3 regions of the Cytobacillus sp. FSL R5-0377 genome follow, and region 1 is predicted to be linked to each of the others. Evidence: riboswitches for the same ligand, from Rfam matches in the RefSeq annotation. Region 1 holds a riboswitch; each other region holds the start of a gene.

Evidence for each region. A riboswitch is a leader RNA that binds a small molecule or an ion and turns the genes downstream of it on or off. The one in region 1 is predicted to bind S-adenosylmethionine.
Region 2: linked by a shared signal. The riboswitch ahead of metK (methionine adenosyltransferase) and the one ahead of NSQ49_RS15925 (O-acetylhomoserine aminocarboxypropyltransferase/cysteine synthase family protein) in region 1 are both predicted to bind S-adenosylmethionine.
Region 3: linked by a shared signal. The riboswitch ahead of NSQ49_RS02700 (O-methyltransferase) and the one ahead of NSQ49_RS15925 (O-acetylhomoserine aminocarboxypropyltransferase/cysteine synthase family protein) in region 1 are both predicted to bind S-adenosylmethionine.

What each region holds. Positions count from the first base shown of each region.
Region 1 covers NZ_JBBORA010000001.1:3,126,226-3,134,244, reverse strand. The annotation lists gene NSQ49_RS15935 (methionine ABC transporter permease) at 1-281, opposite strand, end outside; gene NSQ49_RS15930 (methionine ABC transporter ATP-binding protein) at 274-1,299, opposite strand; SAM riboswitch class I at 1,452-1,556, opposite strand; gene NSQ49_RS15925 (O-acetylhomoserine aminocarboxypropyltransferase/cysteine synthase family protein) at 1,697-3,013, opposite strand; SAM riboswitch class I at 3,097-3,198, opposite strand; gene NSQ49_RS15920 (hypothetical protein) at 3,250-3,588, opposite strand; gene NSQ49_RS15915 (MFS transporter) at 3,732-5,003, opposite strand; gene NSQ49_RS15910 (thioredoxin family protein) at 5,159-5,467, opposite strand; gene NSQ49_RS15905 (toprim domain-containing protein) at 5,486-5,839, opposite strand; gene NSQ49_RS15900 (YusG family protein) at 6,353-6,592, opposite strand; gene gcvH (glycine cleavage system protein GcvH) at 6,752-7,135, opposite strand; gene NSQ49_RS15890 (arsenate reductase family protein) at 7,201-7,575, opposite strand; gene NSQ49_RS15885 (acyl-CoA dehydrogenase family protein) at 7,785-8,019, opposite strand, start outside.
Region 2 covers NZ_JBBORA010000001.1:3,289,488-3,297,506, reverse strand. The annotation lists gene NSQ49_RS16870 (gamma carbonic anhydrase) at 1-415, shown strand, start outside; gene NSQ49_RS16865 (C39 family peptidase) at 488-1,336, shown strand; gene asnB (asparagine synthase (glutamine-hydrolyzing)) at 1,463-3,367, opposite strand; gene metK (methionine adenosyltransferase) at 3,659-4,852, opposite strand; SAM riboswitch class I at 5,161-5,276, opposite strand; gene NSQ49_RS16850 (thiol-disulfide oxidoreductase DCC family protein) at 5,382-5,756, opposite strand; gene pckA (phosphoenolpyruvate carboxykinase (ATP)) at 5,975-7,561, shown strand; gene NSQ49_RS16840 (DUF2584 domain-containing protein) at 7,951-8,019, opposite strand, start outside.
Region 3 covers NZ_JBBORA010000001.1:536,354-544,372, reverse strand. The annotation lists gene NSQ49_RS02725 (hypothetical protein) at 1-137, shown strand, start outside; gene NSQ49_RS02720 (hypothetical protein) at 329-553, opposite strand; gene NSQ49_RS02715 (Ger(x)C family spore germination protein) at 553-1,728, opposite strand; gene NSQ49_RS02710 (GerAB/ArcD/ProY family transporter) at 1,725-2,816, opposite strand; gene NSQ49_RS02705 (spore germination protein) at 2,844-4,400, opposite strand; SAM riboswitch class I at 4,572-4,678, shown strand; gene NSQ49_RS02700 (O-methyltransferase) at 4,786-5,364, shown strand; gene NSQ49_RS02695 (PH domain-containing protein) at 5,391-5,774, shown strand; gene pdxR (MocR-like pyridoxine biosynthesis transcription factor PdxR) at 5,797-7,167, opposite strand; gene NSQ49_RS02685 (GNAT family N-acetyltransferase) at 7,260-7,832, shown strand; gene NSQ49_RS02680 (aminotransferase-like domain-containing protein) at 7,913-8,019, shown strand, end outside.

The DNA of each region.
Region 1 (8,019 bases):
TCCCCAATCATTGTTCCCAATAGAAACTTCGTAAATGGAATTAATAAAACAATCAGGATGATAAATGGAATTGAACGGAATATATTGACGAACGCAGAGATAACTTTATTAATTGGCGCATTTTCCCAAATATTCCCCCTAGCTGTCAAAAAGAGCAGCAGCCCCAGCACCGCTCCCAAAATAAAGGTTGCGATAACAGAAATAGCAGTCATATAGAGGGTTTCCACAGTAGCCTCCCACATGGAATCCCATTTTACATTTGGAAACCATTCATTAAGCATTGGAAATCACCTCCACGCCTACCTGCTGGGAATGGATATATTCAATTGCTTTTGCAACTTCCTCTGCTTCTCCATCAACATGGATGAATAAGGTACCATAAGAACCATTCTGCGTCTGGGAAATCTTCCCTTGAAGAATATTTACAGTTACCTGGAAATGACGGATCAGGTTAGTAATCAATGGCTGTTCAGCTGATTCGCCGACAAATCCTAATTGAACTACTTTTCCTTGTGGATACAAATCTACAAGATGATCAATCGTTTCCTTCGTTTCTTCAGGCTCTGTCACCTGCTGAACAAACCGCTTTGTTATTTCTGCTTTTGGATTCTTAAAGACATCTAATACAGGTCCGATTTCAACAATTCGGCCGCCTTCCATAACAGCAACCCGATGGCAGATTTTACGGATCACGTGCATTTCATGTGTAATCAGAACAATGGTTAAGCCCAGGCGTTCATTGATGTCAACAAGCAGCTCCAAGATGGAATCTGTTGTTTGAGGATCAAGTGCAGATGTGGCCTCATCACAAAGCAGCACTTTTGGGTTGTTAGCAAGGGCTCTGGCAATTCCGACCCTTTGCTTTTGACCGCCGCTAAGCTGAGATGGGTAGGCTTCTTCCCTTCCTTCCAGACCAACTAGTTTAATGAGCTCGTCTACTCTTTTGAGCCTTTCCTGCCGGGAAACACCAGCGATTTCTAGCGGAAATGCAATATTTTCTCTTACTGTTCTCGACCATAACAGGTTGAAATGCTGGAAGATCATGCTTATTTCCTGACGTGCTTTTCTTAGGTTGCTTCCCTTTATCTTTGAAACCTCATTGCCGGCTACTGTTACGCTGCCATGGGTAGGAAGCTCCAGCCCATTCAGCATACGGATTAATGTACTTTTACCAGCACCGCTATATCCGATAACACCGAATATCTCTCCTTCTTTTACCTCCAGGTTTACATCATCCACAGCTTTTACCTGGCCGTTTTTTGAAGAGAATATCTTCTGAACATCTTTTATAGAAATCAATGTGATAGTCACCTCTTTTATCGAAAGATACAGATAATAATTAATTGGCTGCTTCTATTTACCTATTTTTTACTCACAATAGACTTTCATGCGCAAATGCAAAAATGCCTTCCTGCACATGAGCAGAAAGGCATAAATAAATTTAGTCCTTCCTCTCATCTATCAAAGCTATGCTTTGAGTGAATTGGCACCATTTCAACTAAATTGACGGTTGCCGGGCTTCATAGGGCACTTCCCTCCACCTCTCTTGATAAGAGCGTTACGTTCTATATTCAATTAATACTTTAAATTATTTAAGCAGTTTTTTAATTACGTTTGCTATCGTATCATAGGCGATAAAAAGGTGTCAACGATGAAATTTCAAACTTTCGGAAAAAAGCGAATGGTAAATTATCCTTTACGCTTTTGCGGCCAACGATGTAAGACCCGCAGCTGTTTCAATGGCCTGTTCCAGATCTTCAATCAAATCCTCCGCATTCTCAATTCCGATCGAAATCCGAATTAGATCTTCCGGTACACCGGCAGCCTTTAAACCTTCCTCATCCAGCTGCTGATGAGTGGTGCTTGCAGGGTGGATAATCAGGCTCTTTGCGTCCCCGACATTGGCCACATGTGCCCAAAGCTTCAGGCTATTGATCAGCTTGGCTCCAGCCTCTCTTCCGCCAGCGATTCCAAATACAGCCACTGCTCCGGCTCCTTTTGGCAAGTATTTATCTGCCAATTTTTTGTCCGGGTGGCTTTCATGGCCTGGATAAAGCACCCAATTAACAGCTGGATGCGCCTCCAGATATTCCACTACCTTTTTGGCATTGGCAACATGCTCCTTCATTCTTACATGAAGAGTTTCAAGGCCCAGTGTGAATTGGAATGCACTTTGTGCACTCATTGCAGGCCCTAAATCTCTCAACAGCTGTACTCGGGCTTTGATAATATAAGCCGCTTCACCAATTGCTTCACTATAAACAATATCATGATAGCTCGGATCCGGTTTTGTAAATCCCGGAAACTTAGGGGAATTCCAGTCGAAATTTCCGCCGTCAACAATTATACCGCCCATTGTAGTTCCATTGCCGAGCAGCCATTTTGTCGCAGAGTGTATTACAATGTCAGCCCCATGCTCAATTGGCCTGCAAAGATAAGGAGTAGCAAAAGTGTTATCGACAATTAGCGGCACACCATTTTCGTGTGCAATTGCGGCAACTTTTTCAATATCAAGGATCTTCAGGCTCGGGTTTCCAATCGTCTCGGCGAAGACAGCCTTTGTTTTATCTGTTATTGCACTGCGGAAATTTTCCGGATCCTTTGGATCGACGAGTCTCACCTTTATTCCGTACTTAGGAAGTGTGACTGCAAACAAATTATATGTACCTCCATATAAATTTGAGGCAGCAACAATTTCATCACCTGCTTCAGCAATATTTAAAATAGCCAGTGTTATGGCAGATTGGCCGCTTGCAAGAGCCAGCGCACCCACTCCTCCTTCAAGAAGGGCTACCCTTTCCTCAAATACACTGACAGTGGGGTTATGTATCCTGCTATAAATATATCCCTGCTCTTTCAGAGCAAAGAGGTCTGCAGCGTGATCTGTATCCTTGAATTGATAAGCATTGTTCTGATAAATCGGAACTGCCCTCGCACCGGTTACAGGGTCAGGCTTGAGTCCGCCATGCACTCCAATGGTTTCAAAACGGTAGTTTTGCTTTTTGTCTGTCATCATAATCTCTCCTCTATAATAATGTTTGTTCATATCGAAGAGCTGAAAAGGCCCTCTTCATAAGAAGAGGGCTGTATCGTCTCTTCTTATCTTCCAGAGCATTCCGCTCTGCTGGATTTAGCACCGTGTACTTTACCGGTTGCCGGGCTTCACTGGGCCAGTCCCTCCGCCTCTCTTGATAAGAATATTCCGTTAATTAACAATATAATGATATTATCATACTATTTAAAAAATGGTCAAGTATTGGTAAGTGAAATTTTCCCTAAACAGAAAAAGGACTCGATGAGCAGTTTTTTTCTGAAAGTGGCTTCCATGATTATTTTATTTCGGGAAATTGCTTCCCGTAGCTTTACTTCCCCGGTAATCAGTGACAGCACATCTTCTTCCAATCCCGAGATTTCCACATCAAAATGGCTGGTATGGCTTGCCTTCTTTATTTCCCCATTCGAAACTTTTAAAGGAATGCTTATATTTCCAGCTTTAATAAGCAAAGAAAAATTTGATTTTCTCAGGAAAAATTCAAGATGCCCTTTCGCCTTTAATTCCCTGATAAATAAATCAGGTAAATCTCTCACAGCCTCACCTCTTTTAATGGGTTTATTGTTTTTACTATTCAGTAATAAAGAGCTTTAATCCTTTATTTTTCATTCGACAAAATCAGAAAAGCACTGCCTGTTTGATTGGCATTGCTCTTTCATTTCCTGAGAAATATGTCAGATTAAATTATTTTTACAGAGGGTTCTGCAGCTTTTGTCTTATTATAGCCTCTGAATACAATGAAAAAATAGATAGACCCAATCAAATATAAAGTGGCTGTAATAGTGAATACCAGAGCATATCCCCAATAGTCCCCATATCTCATGACGATTCCTGTTGAAACAGGGCCCATCACAGCCCAACCCAGATTGAAAACCATCTGATTAACTGAGTTTGCCAGCCCTTTCATCGAATCATTTACCTTTGACATCATGAGTGACATTTGTATAGGATTTCCCGCATTCATGAGCGCCTGCCTGAACAAAAAGCAGATGGCAGCCAGCCAAAGATTTTCAGTATATCCTGTTAAAAGCAGGAAGGGCAGTGACATGAGCTGCAGGATCACAACGGCTTTAACCTCTCCCAGCTTTCTTACAACAACCGGACCGATTATCATGGCAAAGGCCGTGGCAGCCTGACCTAATGAGATAATAATGCCAATTGCTGAATTCGAGGCGTCAAAGCGGTCTGCAAAGTATAAATTTAGATAAGGGATAACAAGTCCTGCGCCAATTCCAATGAGGAGCTGAGCCAAAGCAAACATAACTATAATTTTGACACCTTCATTATTAGCAGAAAGGTTTTTGAATGACAGACCTTTTAAGCCCTTTGCATCTTTTTGATCTTTCAAAACCTCTGAGAAATGCAAAATTGGAAAAAAGCCGGCCATGAAGAACACACTTGCAATTAGAAGAGTTATGCGGATACTGGTGAGCTGATCCGTAAACAGGGAAAAAGCATCTGTTAAGACGCCTCCGCTTAAATTGCCGATCACATTTGCACCAGTCATGATAGCAAAATGTATACTGAATAAATGGACCCTTTGGTCAGCTTTTGAATTCTCAGCCAGCCATGGTATGCCCGATACCTGTATAAAAGCTGTTGTCAGTCCTGTTAAAAAAGCAAATAAAATCAGCAGTTCCTGCATTTCAGCTATACTTCTGAAAAGCATAACTGCACCTGTGGCAACTGCCCCAAACAGCATCGCTTTTTTTCTGCCAATTCGGTCGCTCGCAATCCCTGCCGGCACAAGAACCAGGGCTGTCGCGAGAGCAGTCATGGATATGATTTGCCCATTAACACTTTCAGAGTAGCCAAGTTCTCTTATATAGAAATTATAAATTACCATGAATATCCCGAAACCAATTTGTGTAAAGATATTCGCCATAAAAGCCAATTTTATGTTGCGGTTATAGCTTTTAAATTGACCTGCCCACTCCCTGTAAAATGCCATCCGGATCCCTTCCTGCACTGTATAATTTTTATTTCGCTTCCCTAAGTATCATACTCTGTCAGGTGGAATTTGTAAATGTATTTTGAAAAGCGGAAATGGCGCTTCCTCAATATTTAAGCATGCAAAAAACCAGGCCGCTTTTGCTCCTGGTTTCTTTAATGAATACTTCTAATGTGATCCAATAAATAGGGAACGGATCGGAATGCATATATTTTCTCCTGTAAAGTTCCTCTTCTGAAAATAAGGAGGCAGGGGACGCTTTCTACTCCCCATTTTTCAGCCAATTGCGGCATATAATTTAAGTCCGCTTTCCCCATTTTTTGATCTGGCAGCAATTGTTCTATAACTGCCAGCATCTTTCCTGCCATCTGGCAGGTTCCGCACATAGGCGTATACAAATAGATAAGTATCGTTTCTTGTCCGCTAATCGCTTTCTCAATTTCCTGCTGCGACCATTCCTGCATTTTATCATCCTTACTTTATTATCTGTCCAGATATTGTGTATAAACGTCAATGTTAGCACCCAAAAGCACTGTTGCCAAGTGATGCTCCGGTGCTGTCGCTACTTCTCTGTACATTCTATCGATGTATAGATGCTCTGCCTCGGGAAATTCCCTTTTGAATTGTTTTCTCAGCTTTTCACCTGCTGCATCAGCATCCACCAATATATATACATCCTTATCAAATAGTGTGTCAATTAATTCATCCAGTTTGGTAATGCTTATTGTTCCATTTGTACAGATAATCTCAACGGGCTCTCTTATAATGCTTTTAACCTTTGTTTTATCTGACTTTCCCTCGACAATAATCACTTTTTCCGGAATTCCATCGTTCATCGTCATCACCTGAAAGGAGTTATTTTGAAACGGTTCGTTTTAGTTAGGGCTGTTCTCTATTAGATTCTTGATAGATATAGATGTAGCCCGTTGATTTCAGCATAGGGGACATGCTTTCTGCGGGAATGATAGCCTCCCCCCCAGGACGTTGATTAAGCTTCCTTGAATCAGCACCGCTCGAAGAAAAAGCGGAGACATTTCGAGGAGCAGGTGCCCATAGCAAAAGATCAACTCAGTAAATTAATTATCCTCTGAAAAAATCTTTAGGAACAGCAAAAGCAAAAAGCTGCCAGTCATGCATTGGTTTTTATCTTAATATATTCAATATTCTCGGTTATGGTGTGAATCTCCTGCCCATTTTGGAGTTTAGGACTGCGCTGATTCCTTGCCCAATTTAGGGAAGAAAATGCTTTTGAAGAAAAATGTTAAAAACGGCTTATCTCATTGTATGCCTGGTCATATTGCTTTAGCCTATTAAATAAACAGCGGAAATCATTCCGCTGTTTACAGTAGTCAGCACCAGCCGCCTTCGTCACAGTCTGTGTAGCGCTCTTGCGCTTTATCCGGTACGGAGACATTCTGGTATATTTTTTGGTGTTCGGATTCAAAATGATGGGACAAATTGAAAGAAGAGCCTTCAGGAAGACTGATTTGACCAATTTTTTCGTCTTCAAGATAAAGATCTATCCCATTGTTGTTAAGCTTGCCGACAACCCGGTCAGTTATATCGATTTTCTGCTGCTTCAATGTCATGGATAACCAATCCTTTCATGCCTTTGGGGTACTTATAGTTTTGCCATGTCTCTGTAAAAGAAAAATAGCAATTAAAGGTAAGTACAAAAAGCAAATACGGCTTGATATGATTGCCCCATAGAACGAAAAAACCGGTTCGTAAGAGAACCGGCTTTCAAATTAGTCTTCGTTAGTCATTTCTTCGTATTGCTCAGCAGTCATCAAGCTTTCTACTTCGCTTAGATCTGTGGGCTCCACAACAACCATCCATGCTTTTTCATATGGAGATTCATTTACGAACTCAGGGTTGTCATTAAGGTCTTCATTTACTTCAACCACTTTACCGCTTAGAGGCGCATAAAGCTCAGACACTGTTTTTACAGATTCTACGCTTCCGAATGGTTCATTTGCACTTAGCTCATCGCCAACTTCAGGAAGTTCAACGAATACGATGTCACCAAGTTCTGATTGCGCGAAATGTGTAATCCCAATGCGGACTTTCCCATCTTCTGTTTTTACCCACTCATGCTCTTCTGAATAACGTAATTCTTTTGGTGTGCTCATTATGTATCCCTCCGTATTAATATTTCAATTTATGATCAGTAAATCGATCTCCTGGTTAAGATGGCTTAAAAGCTCTGCACTTTAGTTAGCCATGTCTTTTCATATTCCTCTTCTTTAAAGCCCACAGTTACTTTCTCTCCATCTGTCAGCAGCGGACGCTTGATCAGCATGCCGTCTGTAGCCAGTATATCGAGCAGTTCTTCATCCGAAGAGGTTTTTACTTTGTCCTTCAAGCCAAGCTCCCTATATTTTTGGCCGCTCGTATTAAAGAACTTTTTTAGTTCCATCCCGCTCTTTTTATAAAGCGCTTCAATATCGCTTCGTGAAGGCGGATTATCTGTTATATGTATTGCTTCATAGGACAGATTATGTTCGTCAAGCCATTTCTTGGCTTTCCGGCATGTCCCGCATTTAGGATACCAATAAAAAGTCAACGCCATTCTTTTCACCACCCATTTTGCAATTTCAGGCTCAGTCAAAATTGCCGCCTTTTAATTGAATAGTAACATAAAAGGGTGACAAAGCATAACACTGATCACCAATTTAATATTCGACATTTTTCTATTTGTTCCTGCAAACTGTAAAAAGTTTTTTAATGGTTTTTTTTACAAGAATAAAGCCCTCTTCTTATGAAGAGGGCTAAGTCAAATTAAACTGTAAAACGTTCTGCATCAATCAGTTTTTCTGATGCTTCACGTTTCTTTGTAATTACGTTTACTGGCGTGTGGCGTGTGAATTTACGCAGTGCGGACATCATCATGCGCAGGGCATCACCGTTTTCAACTGCCACAAGTGTTTCTTTTGCATCCTGCTCAATTTCGTTAAATGCCTCCTGGCAGAAAATTTGAGTGTACAGAAGTTTTTGTTTGCTCTTTTCAAGCCCA
Region 2 (8,019 bases), 160 kb from region 1:
CTGGTTTAACTCTGTCATACGAGGAGATGTAGCACCAACTATCATTGGCAGAAAGGTCAATATCCAGGACAATTCCGTCCTGCATCAGAGCCCGAATAACCCGCTGATACTGGAAGACGAAGTAACAGTAGGCCATCAGGTAATCCTGCATAGCTGCATTATCCGCAAAAAAGCTCTAATTGGGATGGGCTCGATTGTTTTAGATCAGGCAGAAATCGGAGAAGGGGCATTTATTGGTGCAGGCAGTCTTGTTCCGCAAGGTAAGAAAATACCGCCCAATACACTGGCATTCGGCAGGCCTGCAAAAGTGGTTCGTGAACTGACGCCGGAAGATATTAAAGACATGGAACGGATCAGCAGGGAATACGCTGAAAAAGGCCAATACTATAAGTCTTTGCAGAAAATGCCAAAATAACTCTCAAGTCTTAATAGAATGGAAAATAGGCCGATATTAACATAAAGCAATAACATATGGCGGGTGAAGGAATTGACGATTTATATCGGGGCAATTATTCTATTCTTATTTTTAATAGTGATATTCAGAAAAACAATGGTGAAAACGGCACCGATGTTTTTAATTGTCTTCATCCTGGTTTCTGCAGCATTTGTTTATGACAGCCTTATAGGAAGCATGCCTCCTTCACCTGTTAATAAAGTAAAATCATGGCTTTCAGAACCAGCAGAGAAAGCCAGTGCATTCCTTGGAAAAAGTTCGGGTATAATTAAAATCAAGGAAGAAGTAGTTTTAGATGTGCCCGCAATCAATCAGTTTCCTGAGCTCCCCAGAGGATGCGAAGTCACCAGCTTATCCATGCTCCTCCAGCATGCGGGGATTCAGGCTGATAAAATGACACTGGCTAAAGAGATAAAAAAGAATCCTGAGCCTTATCGCGTTGAAAACGGAAAAATCTATTTCGGACACCCGAATGAAGGCTTCATAGGCGATATGTACTCCTTTGATAATCCTGGGCTCGGTGTTTATCATAAACCCATTAAAGAACTTGCAGAAAAGTATATGCCAGGTTCAATCGAAGACCTTACAGGATCCGACTTTGAAGATTTAAAGATTTATTTGTCAGATGGCAGACCTGTATGGGTTATTATCAACACAGCCTATAAACAGCTTTCTGATGACTTTTTTCAGACCTGGTATACGCCGAACGGAAAGATCCAGATTACTTATAAAGAGCATTCAGTTCTGCTAACGGGCTATGACCAGGATTACATGTACTTCAACGATCCGCTCACAGGCGAAAAAAATAAAAAAGCTCCCATAACTGATTTTGAAAAAGCATGGGTCCAGATGGGCAAACAGGCTATTAGTTATCACCCATAAGAAAAGTTCCATCTCCTGCCTCGACACCATATGGCCGAGGCGCTGGAGCCTGGAAAATTACCCGCCTCAAGAAATTCTTATCCTAAAAAACGTCCACCAGGCTCTCACCTGATGGACGTTTTTGTTTTAGCCTTTAAGTGGCTGCAAATCTTTATCTAACAAGTATTCTTTTTCAAAGGAGTATTTTTTCTCCACATATACCTGATGCCAAACCATGAACATCAGAACTGTCCAGATTTTGCGGCTGTTGTCCGCTTTATCCTGACAATGGTCTTCAAGCAGCTGCAATACATAGTCTTTCTTAATCAGGTGATCTGTATTGCTTTCACGGATGATATTTTTAGCCCACTCATTCATCTCGTCCTTCAGCCAGTGACGGATTGGTACAGGGAACCCAAGCTTCTTGCGGTTCAGTACATGATCCGGAACGACTCCTTCGGCAGCTTTGCGGAGAATATATTTCGTAGTGCCATTTGCCGTTTTCAGGCTTGTCGGGACTTTAGAAGCCACTTCAAAGACTTCTTTATCCAAGAACGGAACACGAAGCTCGAGAGAATGAGCCATCGTCATCTTGTCTGCTTTCAAAAGAATGTCTCCGCGCATCCAGGTATGAATGTCGATATACTGCATGCGGTCAACCGGATCATAGCCGCGGCTTTCCTCATACAAAGGTTTCGTGATATCCGTATAATTCAAGTTGTCTTTGTAGACATGAAGCAAACTGCGCTTCTCTTGTTCCGTAAACATTTTTGCGTTTCCGATGTAGCGCTCTTCCATTGGGGTGACTCCGCGTTCGATAAAGCTTTTTCCCTTCACTCCCTCTGGCATCAGTCTGGCGATCATACGCAGAAGCTTTTTGCCAATGGCAGGAATCTTATTGAAGACTTCCAGGGATTGTGGTTCACGGTAAATATTATAGCCGCCAAACAGCTCATCTGCTCCCTCGCCGGATAGTACAACAGTTACATGCTTTCGCGCTTCTCTTGCCACAAAATAAAGGGGCACACAAGCCGGGTCAGCTAGCGGGTCGTCCATATGCCACATGATTCTTGGAATCTCATTCATATATTCCTGAGGAGAGATGATGTAGCTGATGTTTTCAACACCCAGCTTTTCGGCTGTTTCTTTCGCCACATCAACCTCGCTGAAGCCATTGCGTTCAAAGCCGACAGAGAATGTTTTAATAGCTGGGTGAAATTCTTTCGCAATCGACGCAATAATGGAAGAATCAATTCCGCCTGAAAGGAAAGAACCTACAGGAACATCGGCACGCATATGCATTTTTACAGAGTCGAATAAAACATCTCTAATTTCTTTTGTAAAATCAGCTTCTGATTTTTGCACTGGATGGAAAGCAGCCTTCCAATAGCGTTTAATATCCATCGGCGCACCAATTTTTTTAGTAAAATAATGGCCTGGCTCAAGCTTATGGATCCCCTCTGACATCGTGTGCGGCTCAGGCACAAACTGATAGGTCAGATAATGCTGCAGGGAGTCATAGTTCAATACATCATTCTTAAGCGCCAATAAGATGCTCTTCTTCTCTGATCCAAAGAACGTGCGGTCTCCCTTATCGTAATAAAAGAAAGGCTTAATCCCAAATGGATCCCTGGCTCCATATAGGGACTGCTCCTGTTTATCCCAAATGACAAACGCAAACATACCGCGCAATTTTTCAACAGCCTTTTCTTTCATATGGCTGTAAAGCGCAATTATGACTTCTGTATCTGAGCTGGTTTCAAAGCTTAATCCTGCTTTGAGAAGTTCTTCACGAAGTTCCACATAATTATAGATTTCACCATTGAAGATGATCCAATATCGCTCATTCTCGTAAGTCAGCGGCTGGTGTCCGCTTTCAATATCAATAATGCTCAACCGGCGGAAGCCGAATTGAATATGATCATCAAAATAGTATCCTGAATCATCCGGACCCCGATGAGTAATGATATCATTCATATTTTGGAATTGTTCTTTATCTGCGTCACGGTAATTTTGTGCTTTTTCATGTACACAACCAATAAAACCACACATTATGTACGTCACCTACTCCATTCTTTTCTCAATATTAAGATACAGCCTCAGGCGGCTCTTTGTCTTAGAAAACATACCCTATAATACTACCACTAATCGCTAATAATTAGCACGCAGAATATAAAATGTTTCTATACGGAAAATTAAGCCATTATCCGAAGTTTATACGATACCATAAAATTATAAACGACTATAGAGCATAAAGACCGAAAAGTGATTAACACCCTATTAGTATTAGACGCAAAAAAGAAAGCGGGAGTTACATCATAAATGCAACTCCCGCTTTTTATATTACGCTTCAGAACGAAGAATTTCTGCTTTGTCAGTACGCTCCCAAGGAAGGTCAACATCTGTACGTCCGAAATGTCCGTAAGCAGCTGTCTGCTTGTAAATTGGGCGGCGAAGGCCAAGCATGTTAATAATTCCTGCAGGACGAAGATCAAAATGCTTTCTTACTAGATCAACTAATACATCTTCATCCACTTTGCCAGTTCCAAATGTATCAACAGAAATCGAAACAGGCTGTGCCACACCGATCGCATAAGCAAGCTGGACTTCAACTTTTTCTGCTAAACCGGCTGCAACAAGGTTCTTCGCTACATAACGTGCAGCATATGCAGCAGAGCGGTCAACCTTTGTAGGATCCTTGCCGGAGAACGCTCCGCCGCCATGGCGTGCATATCCGCCGTAAGTATCTACGATGATTTTGCGTCCTGTCAGGCCAGCATCACCTTGAGGTCCGCCGATAACAAAGCGTCCTGTCGGGTTGATGAAGTACTTAGTATTCTCATCAATTAGTTCTTTCGGAACAACCGGGTTAATAACATGTTCCTTCAGATTTCGCTGAATTTGCTCAAGGCTGATTTCTGGGTGATGCTGAGTAGAAATAACGATTGTGTCAATGCGCACAGGCTTGTCGTTTTCATCATACTCAACAGTTACCTGAGTTTTTCCGTCGGGACGAAGGTAAGGAAGGATTTCTTCTTTACGGACTTCAGTCAGGCGGCGGGAAAGTTTATGTGCTAAAGAAATCGGAAGAGGCATAAGCTCTTTCGTTTCGTTGCAGGCAAAACCGAACATTAATCCCTGGTCTCCTGCACCGATTGCTTCGATTTCCTGATCGCTCATTTGCCCTTCGCGTGCTTCAAGTGCCTGGTCAACCCCCATTGCGATATCAGCAGACTGCTCATCAATGGAAGTTAAAACAGCACATGTTTCGGAATCGAAACCATATTTGGCACGGGTATAACCGATTTCTTTTACCGTTTCACGAACGATTTTTGGAATATCTACGTATGTAGATGTTGTGATTTCACCTGCAACTAATACAAGTCCAGTTGTTACAGAAGTCTCTGCAGCAACACGGGCATTCGCATCTTTAGCTAAAATCGCATCTAAGATTGCATCAGAAATCTGGTCACAGATTTTATCCGGATGACCTTCAGTAACTGATTCAGAAGTGAACAAACGACGTTTTGTTGACATCTGGCTTCCTCCTTATAAATAGAAAATTGAGCGAGAATAAGAAATGGGGAAGCGGAAAAAATAACTTTTCCCTGTCATTTCATGGATCTCTGTTTGATACGGAACTCATTCCCTTAGTAGTATGAAATAAACATGGAGTTTTTATTAGAAAAATAGACAGCGCCGGCAAGAATGCCAGGTAACCATTTATCAGATTCATGCCAAAAACTCACATAAATAGTACATTCCAAAAGCCGTTCATTTCATTGCAAAATAAAAAACCTTCTCATTAGTGAAAAGGTTGAAAGCAAATCGATTCGCGCCTTTCACTCTTATCGTTCAAGGAATTACGTCCTTGCGTCAGGTTAGCACCTTTGCTGATTATTGCCTTTAGCAGGTTGCTGGGTTTCATAGGGCCTGTCCCTCCACCAGCTCGGGATAAGAGAGTATCCGTTCAAGGTTGAATCATACCGTATTTTATCGAACCATGTCAACAGATTTTCATTATTTTTCACAGTAAAATTCCGACTTTAAAAATTCTGCTTCATCCTTATAGAGAACAGCTTCCATCATCACACTTTTTCTTTAGAAATTTGTGCCTGTTTTTCGCAATCCATTTGTATGTCGGATTGCCCAGAAGTGCTGTGAGTGGTATATACAACAGGGTGCTGATTAAAAAGGTTGCAGGAAAGAGGAACAGAAGTCTCCTTACTGCAGTGTAACCCTTTTTCACGCTGCCTGCGGGAGTAATAATATGAAGCTCCCTCCGCAAATCATGTCTGGAAAACGATAAAGTGCCCTGCATTTTTTCATATTCCTGCAGGGAGATCCATTCGACTTTATTCAGCCAATCGAGTTTATTAAAAATCCTCTTTGTTTCCTTGCATAAAGAACATGTTCCATCATATAGGGCAATTGTCTTCATTTTAGATCAGTCCCATGATAAAATTAACACTTTCTTCTATAATAGCATATATCAGTTATAAGGTGATTAAAGTGGATTGCATGTCCAAATGTGACAATTTTATAACACAGACAAAAAAGTTTCGTAATAGTATAGACTAATCATTTCAATGTGTTATACTAATTTCGAGATGTAATCACTTTCATAAAAAAATCGGGAAAAAGGAAGGTATTCATCAGATGAACTCTGTAAGCATATCAAATGAATTGAGCGAATTACTAAATGGCAGCAACATTCAAGTGCAATTATCCGTTCCTCAGCTTGTGGAAAAGGTTCTAAACCGCAATGAAGGGTCCCTTACTTCTACTGGAGCTGTTCGCGCTACGACAGGAAAGTATACAGGGCGTTCTCCTAAAGATAAATACATTGTTGAAGAAGCATCAAATAAAGACAAAATGGACTGGGGCAGTGTAAACCAGCCCATTTCTGAAGAAGCATTCTCTAATCTTTATAATAAAGTAATCAATTACTTAAAAGAAAAAGAAGAAGTATTCGTATTCAAAGGATTCGCAGGTGCTGATAAAAAACACCGCATGCCTATCCAGGTAATCAATGAATATGCATGGCATAACCTATTTGCCCACCAGTTATTCATTCGCCCTGCAGAAGACGAGCTATTGGATCATCAGGCAGAGTTCACTGTCATTTCTGCTCCTAATTTCAAAGCAGACCCTGCTGTTGACGGAACAAAGTCCGAAACATTCATTATCATTTCATTTGAACGCCGCACCGTTTTAATTGGCGGAACAGAATATGCCGGTGAAATGAAGAAGTCCATCTTCTCTGTTATGAACTACATGCTTCCAGAAAACGGAATTCTTCCTATGCACTGTTCCGCAAACGTTGGACGGGAAGGCGATGTTGCTTTATTCTTCGGCTTATCCGGAACTGGAAAAACAACTTTATCTGCAGATCCGAACCGCAAGCTAATCGGTGATGACGAGCATGGCTGGTCTGCGAATGGAGTCTTCAATATTGAGGGCGGATGCTACGCGAAATGCATCAACTTATCCCGTGAAAAAGAACCGCAGATTTTTGATGCGATCCGTTTTGGTGCTGTATTAGAAAATGTAGTGGTAAACAGCGAAACCCGGGTTGCAGATTACGATGACAGCACTTTAACTGAAAATACACGTGCGGCGTACCAGCTTCAGGCCATCGATAATATCGTTGACCCAAGCATTGCCGGACACCCTAATACAATCGTATTTTTAACAGCTGACGCATTTGGCGTATTGCCTCCAATCTCTAAACTATCAAAAGAGCAGGCAATGTACCATTTCTTAAGCGGCTATACATCCAAGCTTGCAGGAACTGAGCGCGGCATTACATCACCGCAGGCAACATTCTCTACATGTTTTGGATCACCGTTCCTTCCGCTTCCTGCAAATCGTTATGCTGAAATGCTTGGCGAGAAAATCGATGAGCATAACGCAAAAGTCTTCCTTGTAAACACAGGCTGGACTGGCGGAGAGTATGGAGTCGGTGAACGCATGAAACTTGCCTACACTCGTGCAATGGTCGAAGCGGCACTCGAAGGTGAACTCAACAACGTAGAAACGATCAAGGACGAAATTTTCGGGCTGGAAATTCCTCAGCATGTTACAGGAGTGCCTGATGAAGTACTTCAGCCAAACAAAACATGGGCAGATCAGGCTGCTTATGAAACGAAAGCAAAAGAACTTGCTTCAAAATTCCGTGAAAACTTCAAGAAGTTTACAAGCGTTTCATCTGAAATTGAAGAAAAGGGCGGACCAATCGCATAATAGAGAAGAATTGCCGTTTATGCGGCAATTCTTTTTTGTATTAAGAATGAACGGAGGTGGACTTACACCCTCTTACTGGGTAGCGATTCGATTTTTTCTTCTTTCCTCTGCTGCCGTGGTACTAATCCCTCTGTTTAGTGCTCTTCGCAGCCCCTTTTCCGCTCTCGGTGGCACTGCTCCCTCTGTTTAGTTCCCTTGGGAGAGACTTTTCCCCGCCCAATGGCGCTATCACACCGATTAGTTCTTTTCACAGACTCTTCTCTGCTCCCAAGAGGCACTATCCCCTCTGATTAGTTCCCTTCGCATTCCTTCACCGCACCTGGAGGAATTCGCTTACAGTTACAGAAAACTTTGAACAAAAAAACGCCGGACCATGTCCAGGCGCTCTTCTAATTGGTTGAATTTAAGGAAACAAGCTGGTAAGTAATGAGTGTCTGGCTGTTTTCCCATTCCACTTT
Region 3 (8,019 bases), 2.6 Mb from region 1:
TGGTGAAGACAGAGATCAGTCAGAGGTTTGATTCGTACTATAAATTGGATTTCATCCGCGAAAAAGGAAAAGAGATTGTTTCGGATACGATTGTTCCAGCATTCCGGATTTATCAGGGGGAGGAAGCTGTTCAATAAGTAACGTTCCGGTAAAAATTGATTAAGATATTTAATCCTATAAACTAGAAAAATCGCTCTGAGTTTTAACTCATGAGCGATTTTTATGATTGTCCAAGTCTCACTTCGTCCAACTAATGAAGGAGTGATATAGTTATTAGTTAGTTAATTTTCCTTTTTTGACATGATTTCTAGCAGAATTTGAATGTTCTTTACTCCATCATTTTCCCTAAGGGACCAAAAATGTAATGCAGAAGAGAGATCGGTCCAGGCAGGTCTTCCAGGTTAAAAAAAGACAACAGGGTGGAGATAGACAGAATTGCAGCAAAAGTGATTTTGTCAGTCTTCGAGGACTTTTTGAGCTGCTTCCACTCGAAAATGACAATTAACCATATCAAAACCTGCACGATAACAATAGTTGTCCAATCCCATTGCATTATTCCTTCACCTCATCTCGCGGAAGTGCAGCAGGAGGGCCGATATATCCAGGCCTTCTTACTTTGGCTTTGACCTTGATTTTTACCTCTACCTCCGGGAACTTTTCATCCCAATTCTCTTTTACCTTTTTCCATTCTTTCGGGTATTTTTGATGGAATCTCCTCCCAAACCCAATGACATCTGCCCTGTATTCCTGCTGGAGCTTTTCAATTGTTTGAGCAACTCTTTCTTTTAAGGCTGCTTCAAAATCTTTCCTAATTTTCTTTATCACTGCTTCATTCATGAGGTTGAAATGAGTTTCATTTTGAACAATATCTCCCTCAAGCCGAATGTTTAGATTCATAATCCAGCGTCCATCTTTAATTTCGGGGCTGAATTTAGTGCTGCCCAGTGTCGGAGTCATGGTAAGTTTTCCGTTTGCCCCTTCAGGTTTAACAGATATGGAGCTTCTTTTAATCTCGTCTTTTAACCATAGCAAGCCTCGGCTTTCTTTTAAATCAAGGGTTCCTGCCATTTTATCGTTTTTGAATATAGCGGCACCAGTAATTACAGGTATCGTTTCATTTGGCTTTCTGGCGCTTTCTGTCTGCTCTAACTTTTTTATATAAGGCATGGACACACTTTCGGATTCATCCATCAAGCCTATATCTACGTCCCTTAGCGTAGTTTGTGTTCCATCTTCATCCTGAGATAATTTCTTTAAGGCATCTCCAGAGTACCTCTCTAAAGGAGGAATCAATGTCAGCATTTCCTTTGCTTCGGCTTCACTTACAAATAATAAAGAATTGCCCCTTGGGCTTGGATGCCGGGCTAAATAATCTATATCTTTCCGTATTCCTTTTTGAGCAAGCCCTTTTCCAAAGATAAATATTTTACATTGTCCCCAAAACAGCCTTCTCGGCACATTTATTTGCAGCAGTGATATAGCATTAGCCAGATTATCTCCTACTCCTTCCCGAACAAAAGTTGAACCAGAACTGGGATCTTCTCCCGTTTCTCCGCTTGTAATGGCACGGGGGATGAACAACTGTACAGAAACTCTTGTTTTCCCATCTTCCAGTCTGTCAATTGCAGCTGCCGTAATGATGGCCAGTTCATTCATTTCCACTCGATCTGAGCAGCCGGAGAGGATTGCAATGCAGAAACAAATGGTGATCAGCAGGCTTCCCTTCAATGGCTCTCCCTCCATTTCCTTCGTGCCATGGCAATAAGCAGCAGCAATAGCGGGAGTACAGTTTGAACGATGACAAAATAAAAAGGCTGAGTTCTTGTAGAAAATTCGACCACTGACATGATATTAGGAATATCCCAATAGCTTAAGAAAATCAGAAGCAGAGCCAATGGAAATACAATTGGCCGATAATCTGAAAGCTTTAATAACTGCGCAAGACCCAAGCTGATAGCATATAAAAAAACAGAGACCTTCACAAAGTTTCCTAGTACCCACGAAGCTGTAATGATGACTTCAAAGTTCTCGAAAAATCCAAATACACTGATGGCACGGACGATTGAATAGACAGGATAAAATTGGTTAACAGATGAAACCCCTAAGAGAGTAAGAACAAAAAAATTAACATATAAGAGAAGCAGCACAATATACAAAGCTGATTTCATCCCCGACCTTAGTCCCTTTTTTGAATCATTGATAAAAGGAAAGATAAAGGCAAGAAGAAACAACTCACTGAACCATGAGCTATGCACCAAACTTCCCTTCATAACAGGGAGCAATCCATTCTCTAAAACTGGCCTCATATAGCTAAGATCAATTTCCTTAAGCAATAAGAGCAGTGATAAAGAAGTAACCATGAATAAAGTTGTGCAAATTACTGCAGATCTGGCCATTACTTCAATCCCGCCACGAACTGCCAAAGCACTGACAAAAACGATAGTAATGGAAAAAATGACGGAAGGCGTCTGCAGCATCACGTTGCCGGTAATGAAATCTGAATACTGTCTGATGACAATGCCTGTAGTATGCAAATAAAAGGAAACAAGAAAGAAATTAAAGAGTTTACCAAGTGCTTTTCCAAGTATTTGCTCACTGTATTCGATAGGGGTCATCCTTGGAAATAATTGATGAAGCTTCCATGCAATGAATACCGTGATAAAACCGATTATAGAACCTGCTATAGGCGTCATCCACATGTCATGCCCGGCTAACCTTCCCGATATGGATGGAATCGAAAGAACACCTGTGGCAATGATAGCCGGGACAATTAAAAATTCCATTTGCAGGGCCGATATTTTTCCCTTTTCCAGCATGTCCATCTCACCGCCATTTTAACTTATTTAACTGCCGCTATTTTCAGGACCTGGTTTTAAGCTGGACCCTTGTTTAGTTTTGTTGTATTTTCCTGTGGAATGAGCTCGCTGATTCATTTTCCATAAAGGCGAACGAAAGAGTGTGTCCTTTACCGCATTTTTTTGCAGTGTTGATACAGGAGTCAGGTATGGTAAACCGAATGATCTTAGCTCTGATAAATGGATGACGAGCAGGATTAGTGCAAGCATTACACCTATTAATCCTAAAGCGCCGCCAAGGAGTATGATGGGAAACCTCAGTAATCGAATGGCAAGTCCCATTGAATAACGGGGGATCATGAAAGAGGCAATACCCGTAATACTCACTACTATAATCATAGGTGCAGAAACAATCCCCGCTTGAACAGCTGCCTGACCAATTACAAGGGCACCCACAATACTAACAGCTGAACCTACTTGTTTTGGAAGGCGTATCCCTGCCTCTCTCAGTCCTTCAAAAGCAACTTCCATTAGAAGGACTTCCACAATGGCAGGGAAGGGGACACTTTCTCTGGAGGACGCAATGCTAAGCATCAGGTCCATGGGAATCATTTCCTGGTGAAATGTTGTTATGGCAACATATATGGCAGGAAGGAATAGGGATACAGCTAAGAAAAGAAACCGAAGAGACCGGATGAAGGTACCAATCCAAAACCTTTCATAATAGTCCTCCTGTGATTGAAACAAACTGAAGAAACTCACGGGAGCAATTAAAGCAAAAGGTGTCCCTTCAATCATTAATACTGCTCTTCCTTCAAGTAAATTTGCACATACCACATCCGGACGTTCCGTGTACAATAACTGGGGAAAAGGAGAATACGGGCTATCTTCAATGAATTGTTCGATATAGCCGCTTTCCAGTACTCCGTCAACAGTAATGCGATTAAGACGGCTTTCTATTTCCTGTATCAGAGTTTTATCCGCTATTTCTTCAATATATGAGATAACTACCTTCGTCTTCGTATATTTGCCTACATGCAGAGTCTTCATTTTCAGTCCCGGGTCTTTAATGATCCGGCGCAGTAAAGATGTATTGACACCGAGTGATTCAGTAAAGCCTTCCCTCGAACCCCGAATGGAGGTCTCAGCCTGCGGTTCTTCTATCGAACGCTTTTCAAATTTGGCTAATCCCAGTGAAAGAGCTTCATCATACCCATCAAAAAGCACTATTGGGTTCCCGATGCTTATTGAGTCGATACAGTCAGCGGTTGTTGCCATTCTTTTAATACTTGAAATCGGCAATCGGTTTTTCACAGTATGAAGGAAGTCGTTTTCGATATTCATGTTTTGATGCAGTAAGGTTCCAAGGACCAGCTCGTCAAGCTTTTGGGTATCACTTAATCCATCTATATAAATTATGGCTGCGTCAATTTTATTTAAGGCAAAATAACGGAAAATCACATCTGAACTCTCTCCATAAAGTGAGGAGAAAAATTGTATATTGTCTTCCAGCTTTTTTGATAAGAGGATGTCCTGTGATGTCAACTCGGGCTTAATCTGTTTTTTTACTCTTTTTTTTGAAGGACTCCTTTTAAATCGAAACACCACAATTTCCTCCTCAGGCAATATGTATATCCTTAAATTTCCTTAGAATTGAAATAAATATACAGGAAGGCAGAATCATGCGTTTCTTACATGGCAATAAACCACCAAAGTCTTGCCATCTTGCTAAAAATATGCAATACTTGATTGAAAATAAATTAATATACATACAAATTCTTATCCAGAGAGGTGGAGGGACTGGCCCTGCGAAGCCTCAGCAACCCCTGATTATGTCAGGAAGGTGCTAATTCCAACAGAGTTGACGCTCTGGGAGATAAGAGGTCGATTTGATAAGTTAAGGCCTCTTATAAAGGGGCCTTTTTTGGTGCTCTTTTATGCTCCCGTGCTAAGTGTTTAATATAGTACGAAGAAAGCGGAGGAATGACAAATGGAAAACAGCGTTATACAGGTACCGGAAGCATATTCGAGTATATTACAGGAATCTGCTGTGATGGGCTTCGGGCAATCATGTGATAGAAAAACAGGATTTTTACTAAAGGGGCTGGCTGCCTCCAAACCGGGTGGAAGCTTTTTGGAGCTGGGGACAGGTACGGGAGCTTCTGCTTCATGGATAATGGATGGGATGGATGAAAGCAGTAAGCTTACGACCGTTGATATAGATTTGAACGTGCAATCCATTGCGAAAAAATACCTCGGAAAGGACGCCAGAATCACATTTTGCTGTGAAGACGGAGCAGCTTTTATTCGAAATCTATCTGAGCGATTCGATTTTATTTTTGCAGATACGTGGCCCGGAAAATTCGAGCTCCTGGACAAAACCCTGGACCATTTGAATGTTGGCGGTTTTTATGTAATTCATGATGTGTTTCCGCAGCAGAAATTGCCTGAAGAATTTAGAATCAAAGCTACTAAACTTCTCAAAACTCTGCAGGACAGGCCAGATCTCGACATTACCGAATTGGATTGGTCTACCGGACTGATACTCGCAGTGAAGACTGCAGTTTGACAGAAGAGATATGAGGAGGGGATCCCATGAGTAGCATTATAAATTCGTTTGGAACTGTGCTGCATGAAGAAGAAAACATTATTGAATGCTTAACCTGTTCATTAGTATCGCATTACTGTTTAGCCCCGCTGCCCGGATTGCTGGCGGCAACAAATAAAAGGCTGCTATTTTATGGATTATCTGCATCTGAATCAACAAAGGAATTAGTTGAAGAATTTGCATATATCGATATAACTTCCATTAAAGAAAAGAGGGGAATAACGGGCAAGCATATTCATATGTACTATAACGATGATTTTTTTAATTTCCAGCAAATCGAGGGGATGAATATGTTTGATTTTATGGCAGCGGTTAAGGAAAAGCTCTGCACGATTACAGATCCGGCAAAAGAGCGATATCCCGTAAGATAAGCGCCCTTTTAGATGATAGATATTAATTAGTCAAATAACTTTTCCACGCATTAGCCATTAATTGGACTCCCTTCTCAATTTCGTCCATTGAAGGTGCCCCATAACCAAGCATCACATGGTTGGCAGGCTTGTGATGCTGGTACATAGGCGAAACCGCATCAATTTCAACTCCCGCCGACTTTGCCAGTTCGATTGCTTTAGATTCATTCAATCCATCAGGTAATATTACGATAATGTGCAAACCTGCTGTATCGCCAATTATGTCAAAATGATCTCCCAAATGCCTTGAAAGGCTTTCGATTAAACAGTTCCGCTTGGCCCGATATAACGTTCTCATTTTTGCTATATGAGATGTATAAAGTCCTTCTTCCATAAATTTTGCAGCAGCCCGCTGGTCGATTCTTGAAACATTAGACTTTTGATAAGCATTAAATTCTTCATATCTCTGCTGCAGTGGTGCCGGCATAATCAGATAGCTGATCCGAAGTGCCGGGAGCAAAGTTTTTGAAAAGGTGCCAAAGTAAAGAACGCGCCCGCCGGAATCCAGATGGGCCAATGACGGAATCGGTGTCCCTTTATAGCGGAACTCAGAATCATAGTCATCCTCAAGAATGTAAGCATCCTGTTTCAGTGCCCAATTTAACAGCTCAGTCCTTCTGGCAATAGACATAATTGTACCAGTAGGGTACTGGTGGGCTGGTGTTGTATATAATAGTTTTACCGGATTATCAGGTACACAGCATCCTTCATCGTCCACAGGAATGGGATAATATTCCTGCTGCAATTGCTCAAAAACGGATCTTGCCCTAGTAAAACCCGGATCTTCTATTCCTGCGGTTTTTCTCTTGAAAAACAAACAGACATTCAATAACTGCTGTTGAAATCCGCTGAATAGATATACCTGTTCCGGTTTGCAGGTCAATCCTCTGGCTTGCTGCAGGTATTGTGCAATCTGCACTCGCAAAGAATAGTCCCCCTGCCACGGGGCATTGCTGGCATTGGATTTATTAAGTTCTTTTCGATAAAGTCTGTTCCAGTGTTTATAGGGGAAGGCAGCAGCATCAACTTGCCCGTTTTTAAAATTAATTGAAGACTCACCCTGTATTTCTTTTTCCAATTCTACTGATCCATGCTCATTATAGTGCCATTCATCCTTAATTTCCGAAACAAAATATCCACTTCGTTCCACTGTATAACAGTACCCTTCACTCTGGAGCTGTTCATAAGCCGTTTGAACAGTCACGATGCTGACATTTAACTGCTCGGCCAGTTGCCGTTTTGAAGGAAGCTTGGCATGAGCAGCCAGCTTTCTTTCTAAAGTCGCCCTTCGGATTTGTTCATAAATTTGCTTATATTTTGCTTTATGATTCGAGAGAAGAATTTGGAGCTCCATTAAATCAGTCCCTGGTATTATATTAAAATTCATATTTGGTTATTTTTATCATACCAGAAATCGATTTTAATAGATGCAGGGAGAGTGATAATATGAAAAAATTAGAAAACAGTTTAGTGCAGTTAATTCCAATGAATCTCGAGCATGTAGAGGGACTTTATAAAGCTGCCCAGGATAAAAGAATATGGGAGCATATGTCGGTTGATTTAACTGACAAAAGCCGGGTTATTCAGTATGTTGAAGATGCAATCCAAAAACGGGAGAGAGGAACTGATTTTGCGTTTGCAATTGTTGATAAAAAATTAGGAGAAATTATCGGTGCTACCTGGTTTCTAGATATATCATCCCAGCATAAACGGCTTGAAATCGGGTCCACATGGGTGAATCCTGCTTATTGGAGCTCAAATATTAATACTAACTGTAAATATTTATTATTAACATATTGTTTTGAAGAACTTGCCCTTAATCGTGTACAAATTAAAACCGGGCATGAAAACCTCCGTTCACAAAAAGCGATCGAAAGAATCGGTGCTGTTAAGGAAGGCATTCTTCGAAATCATATGATAAGAAAAGAAGGAATAATCCGTCATACGGTTCTTTATAGTGTCATAAGGGAAGAGTGGGGCAAAGTAAAACGGCATTTTGAAGAACACTTGCTTTATTAAAAGCAGTTTGAATAGATGGAGCATCTCAGCCAAGAGGTATATAATCGATAGTAAAAGCGACTAGAAAGGTGTGGGTAGAAGTGAAAGCCGCTTCTTTTTTTCCTGACAACATCAAATCAGCACTTCAGAATACTCCTCCCGGGGAGTGGATTCCTGAGATTCCGGATGAGTGTATACGCCTTCATTG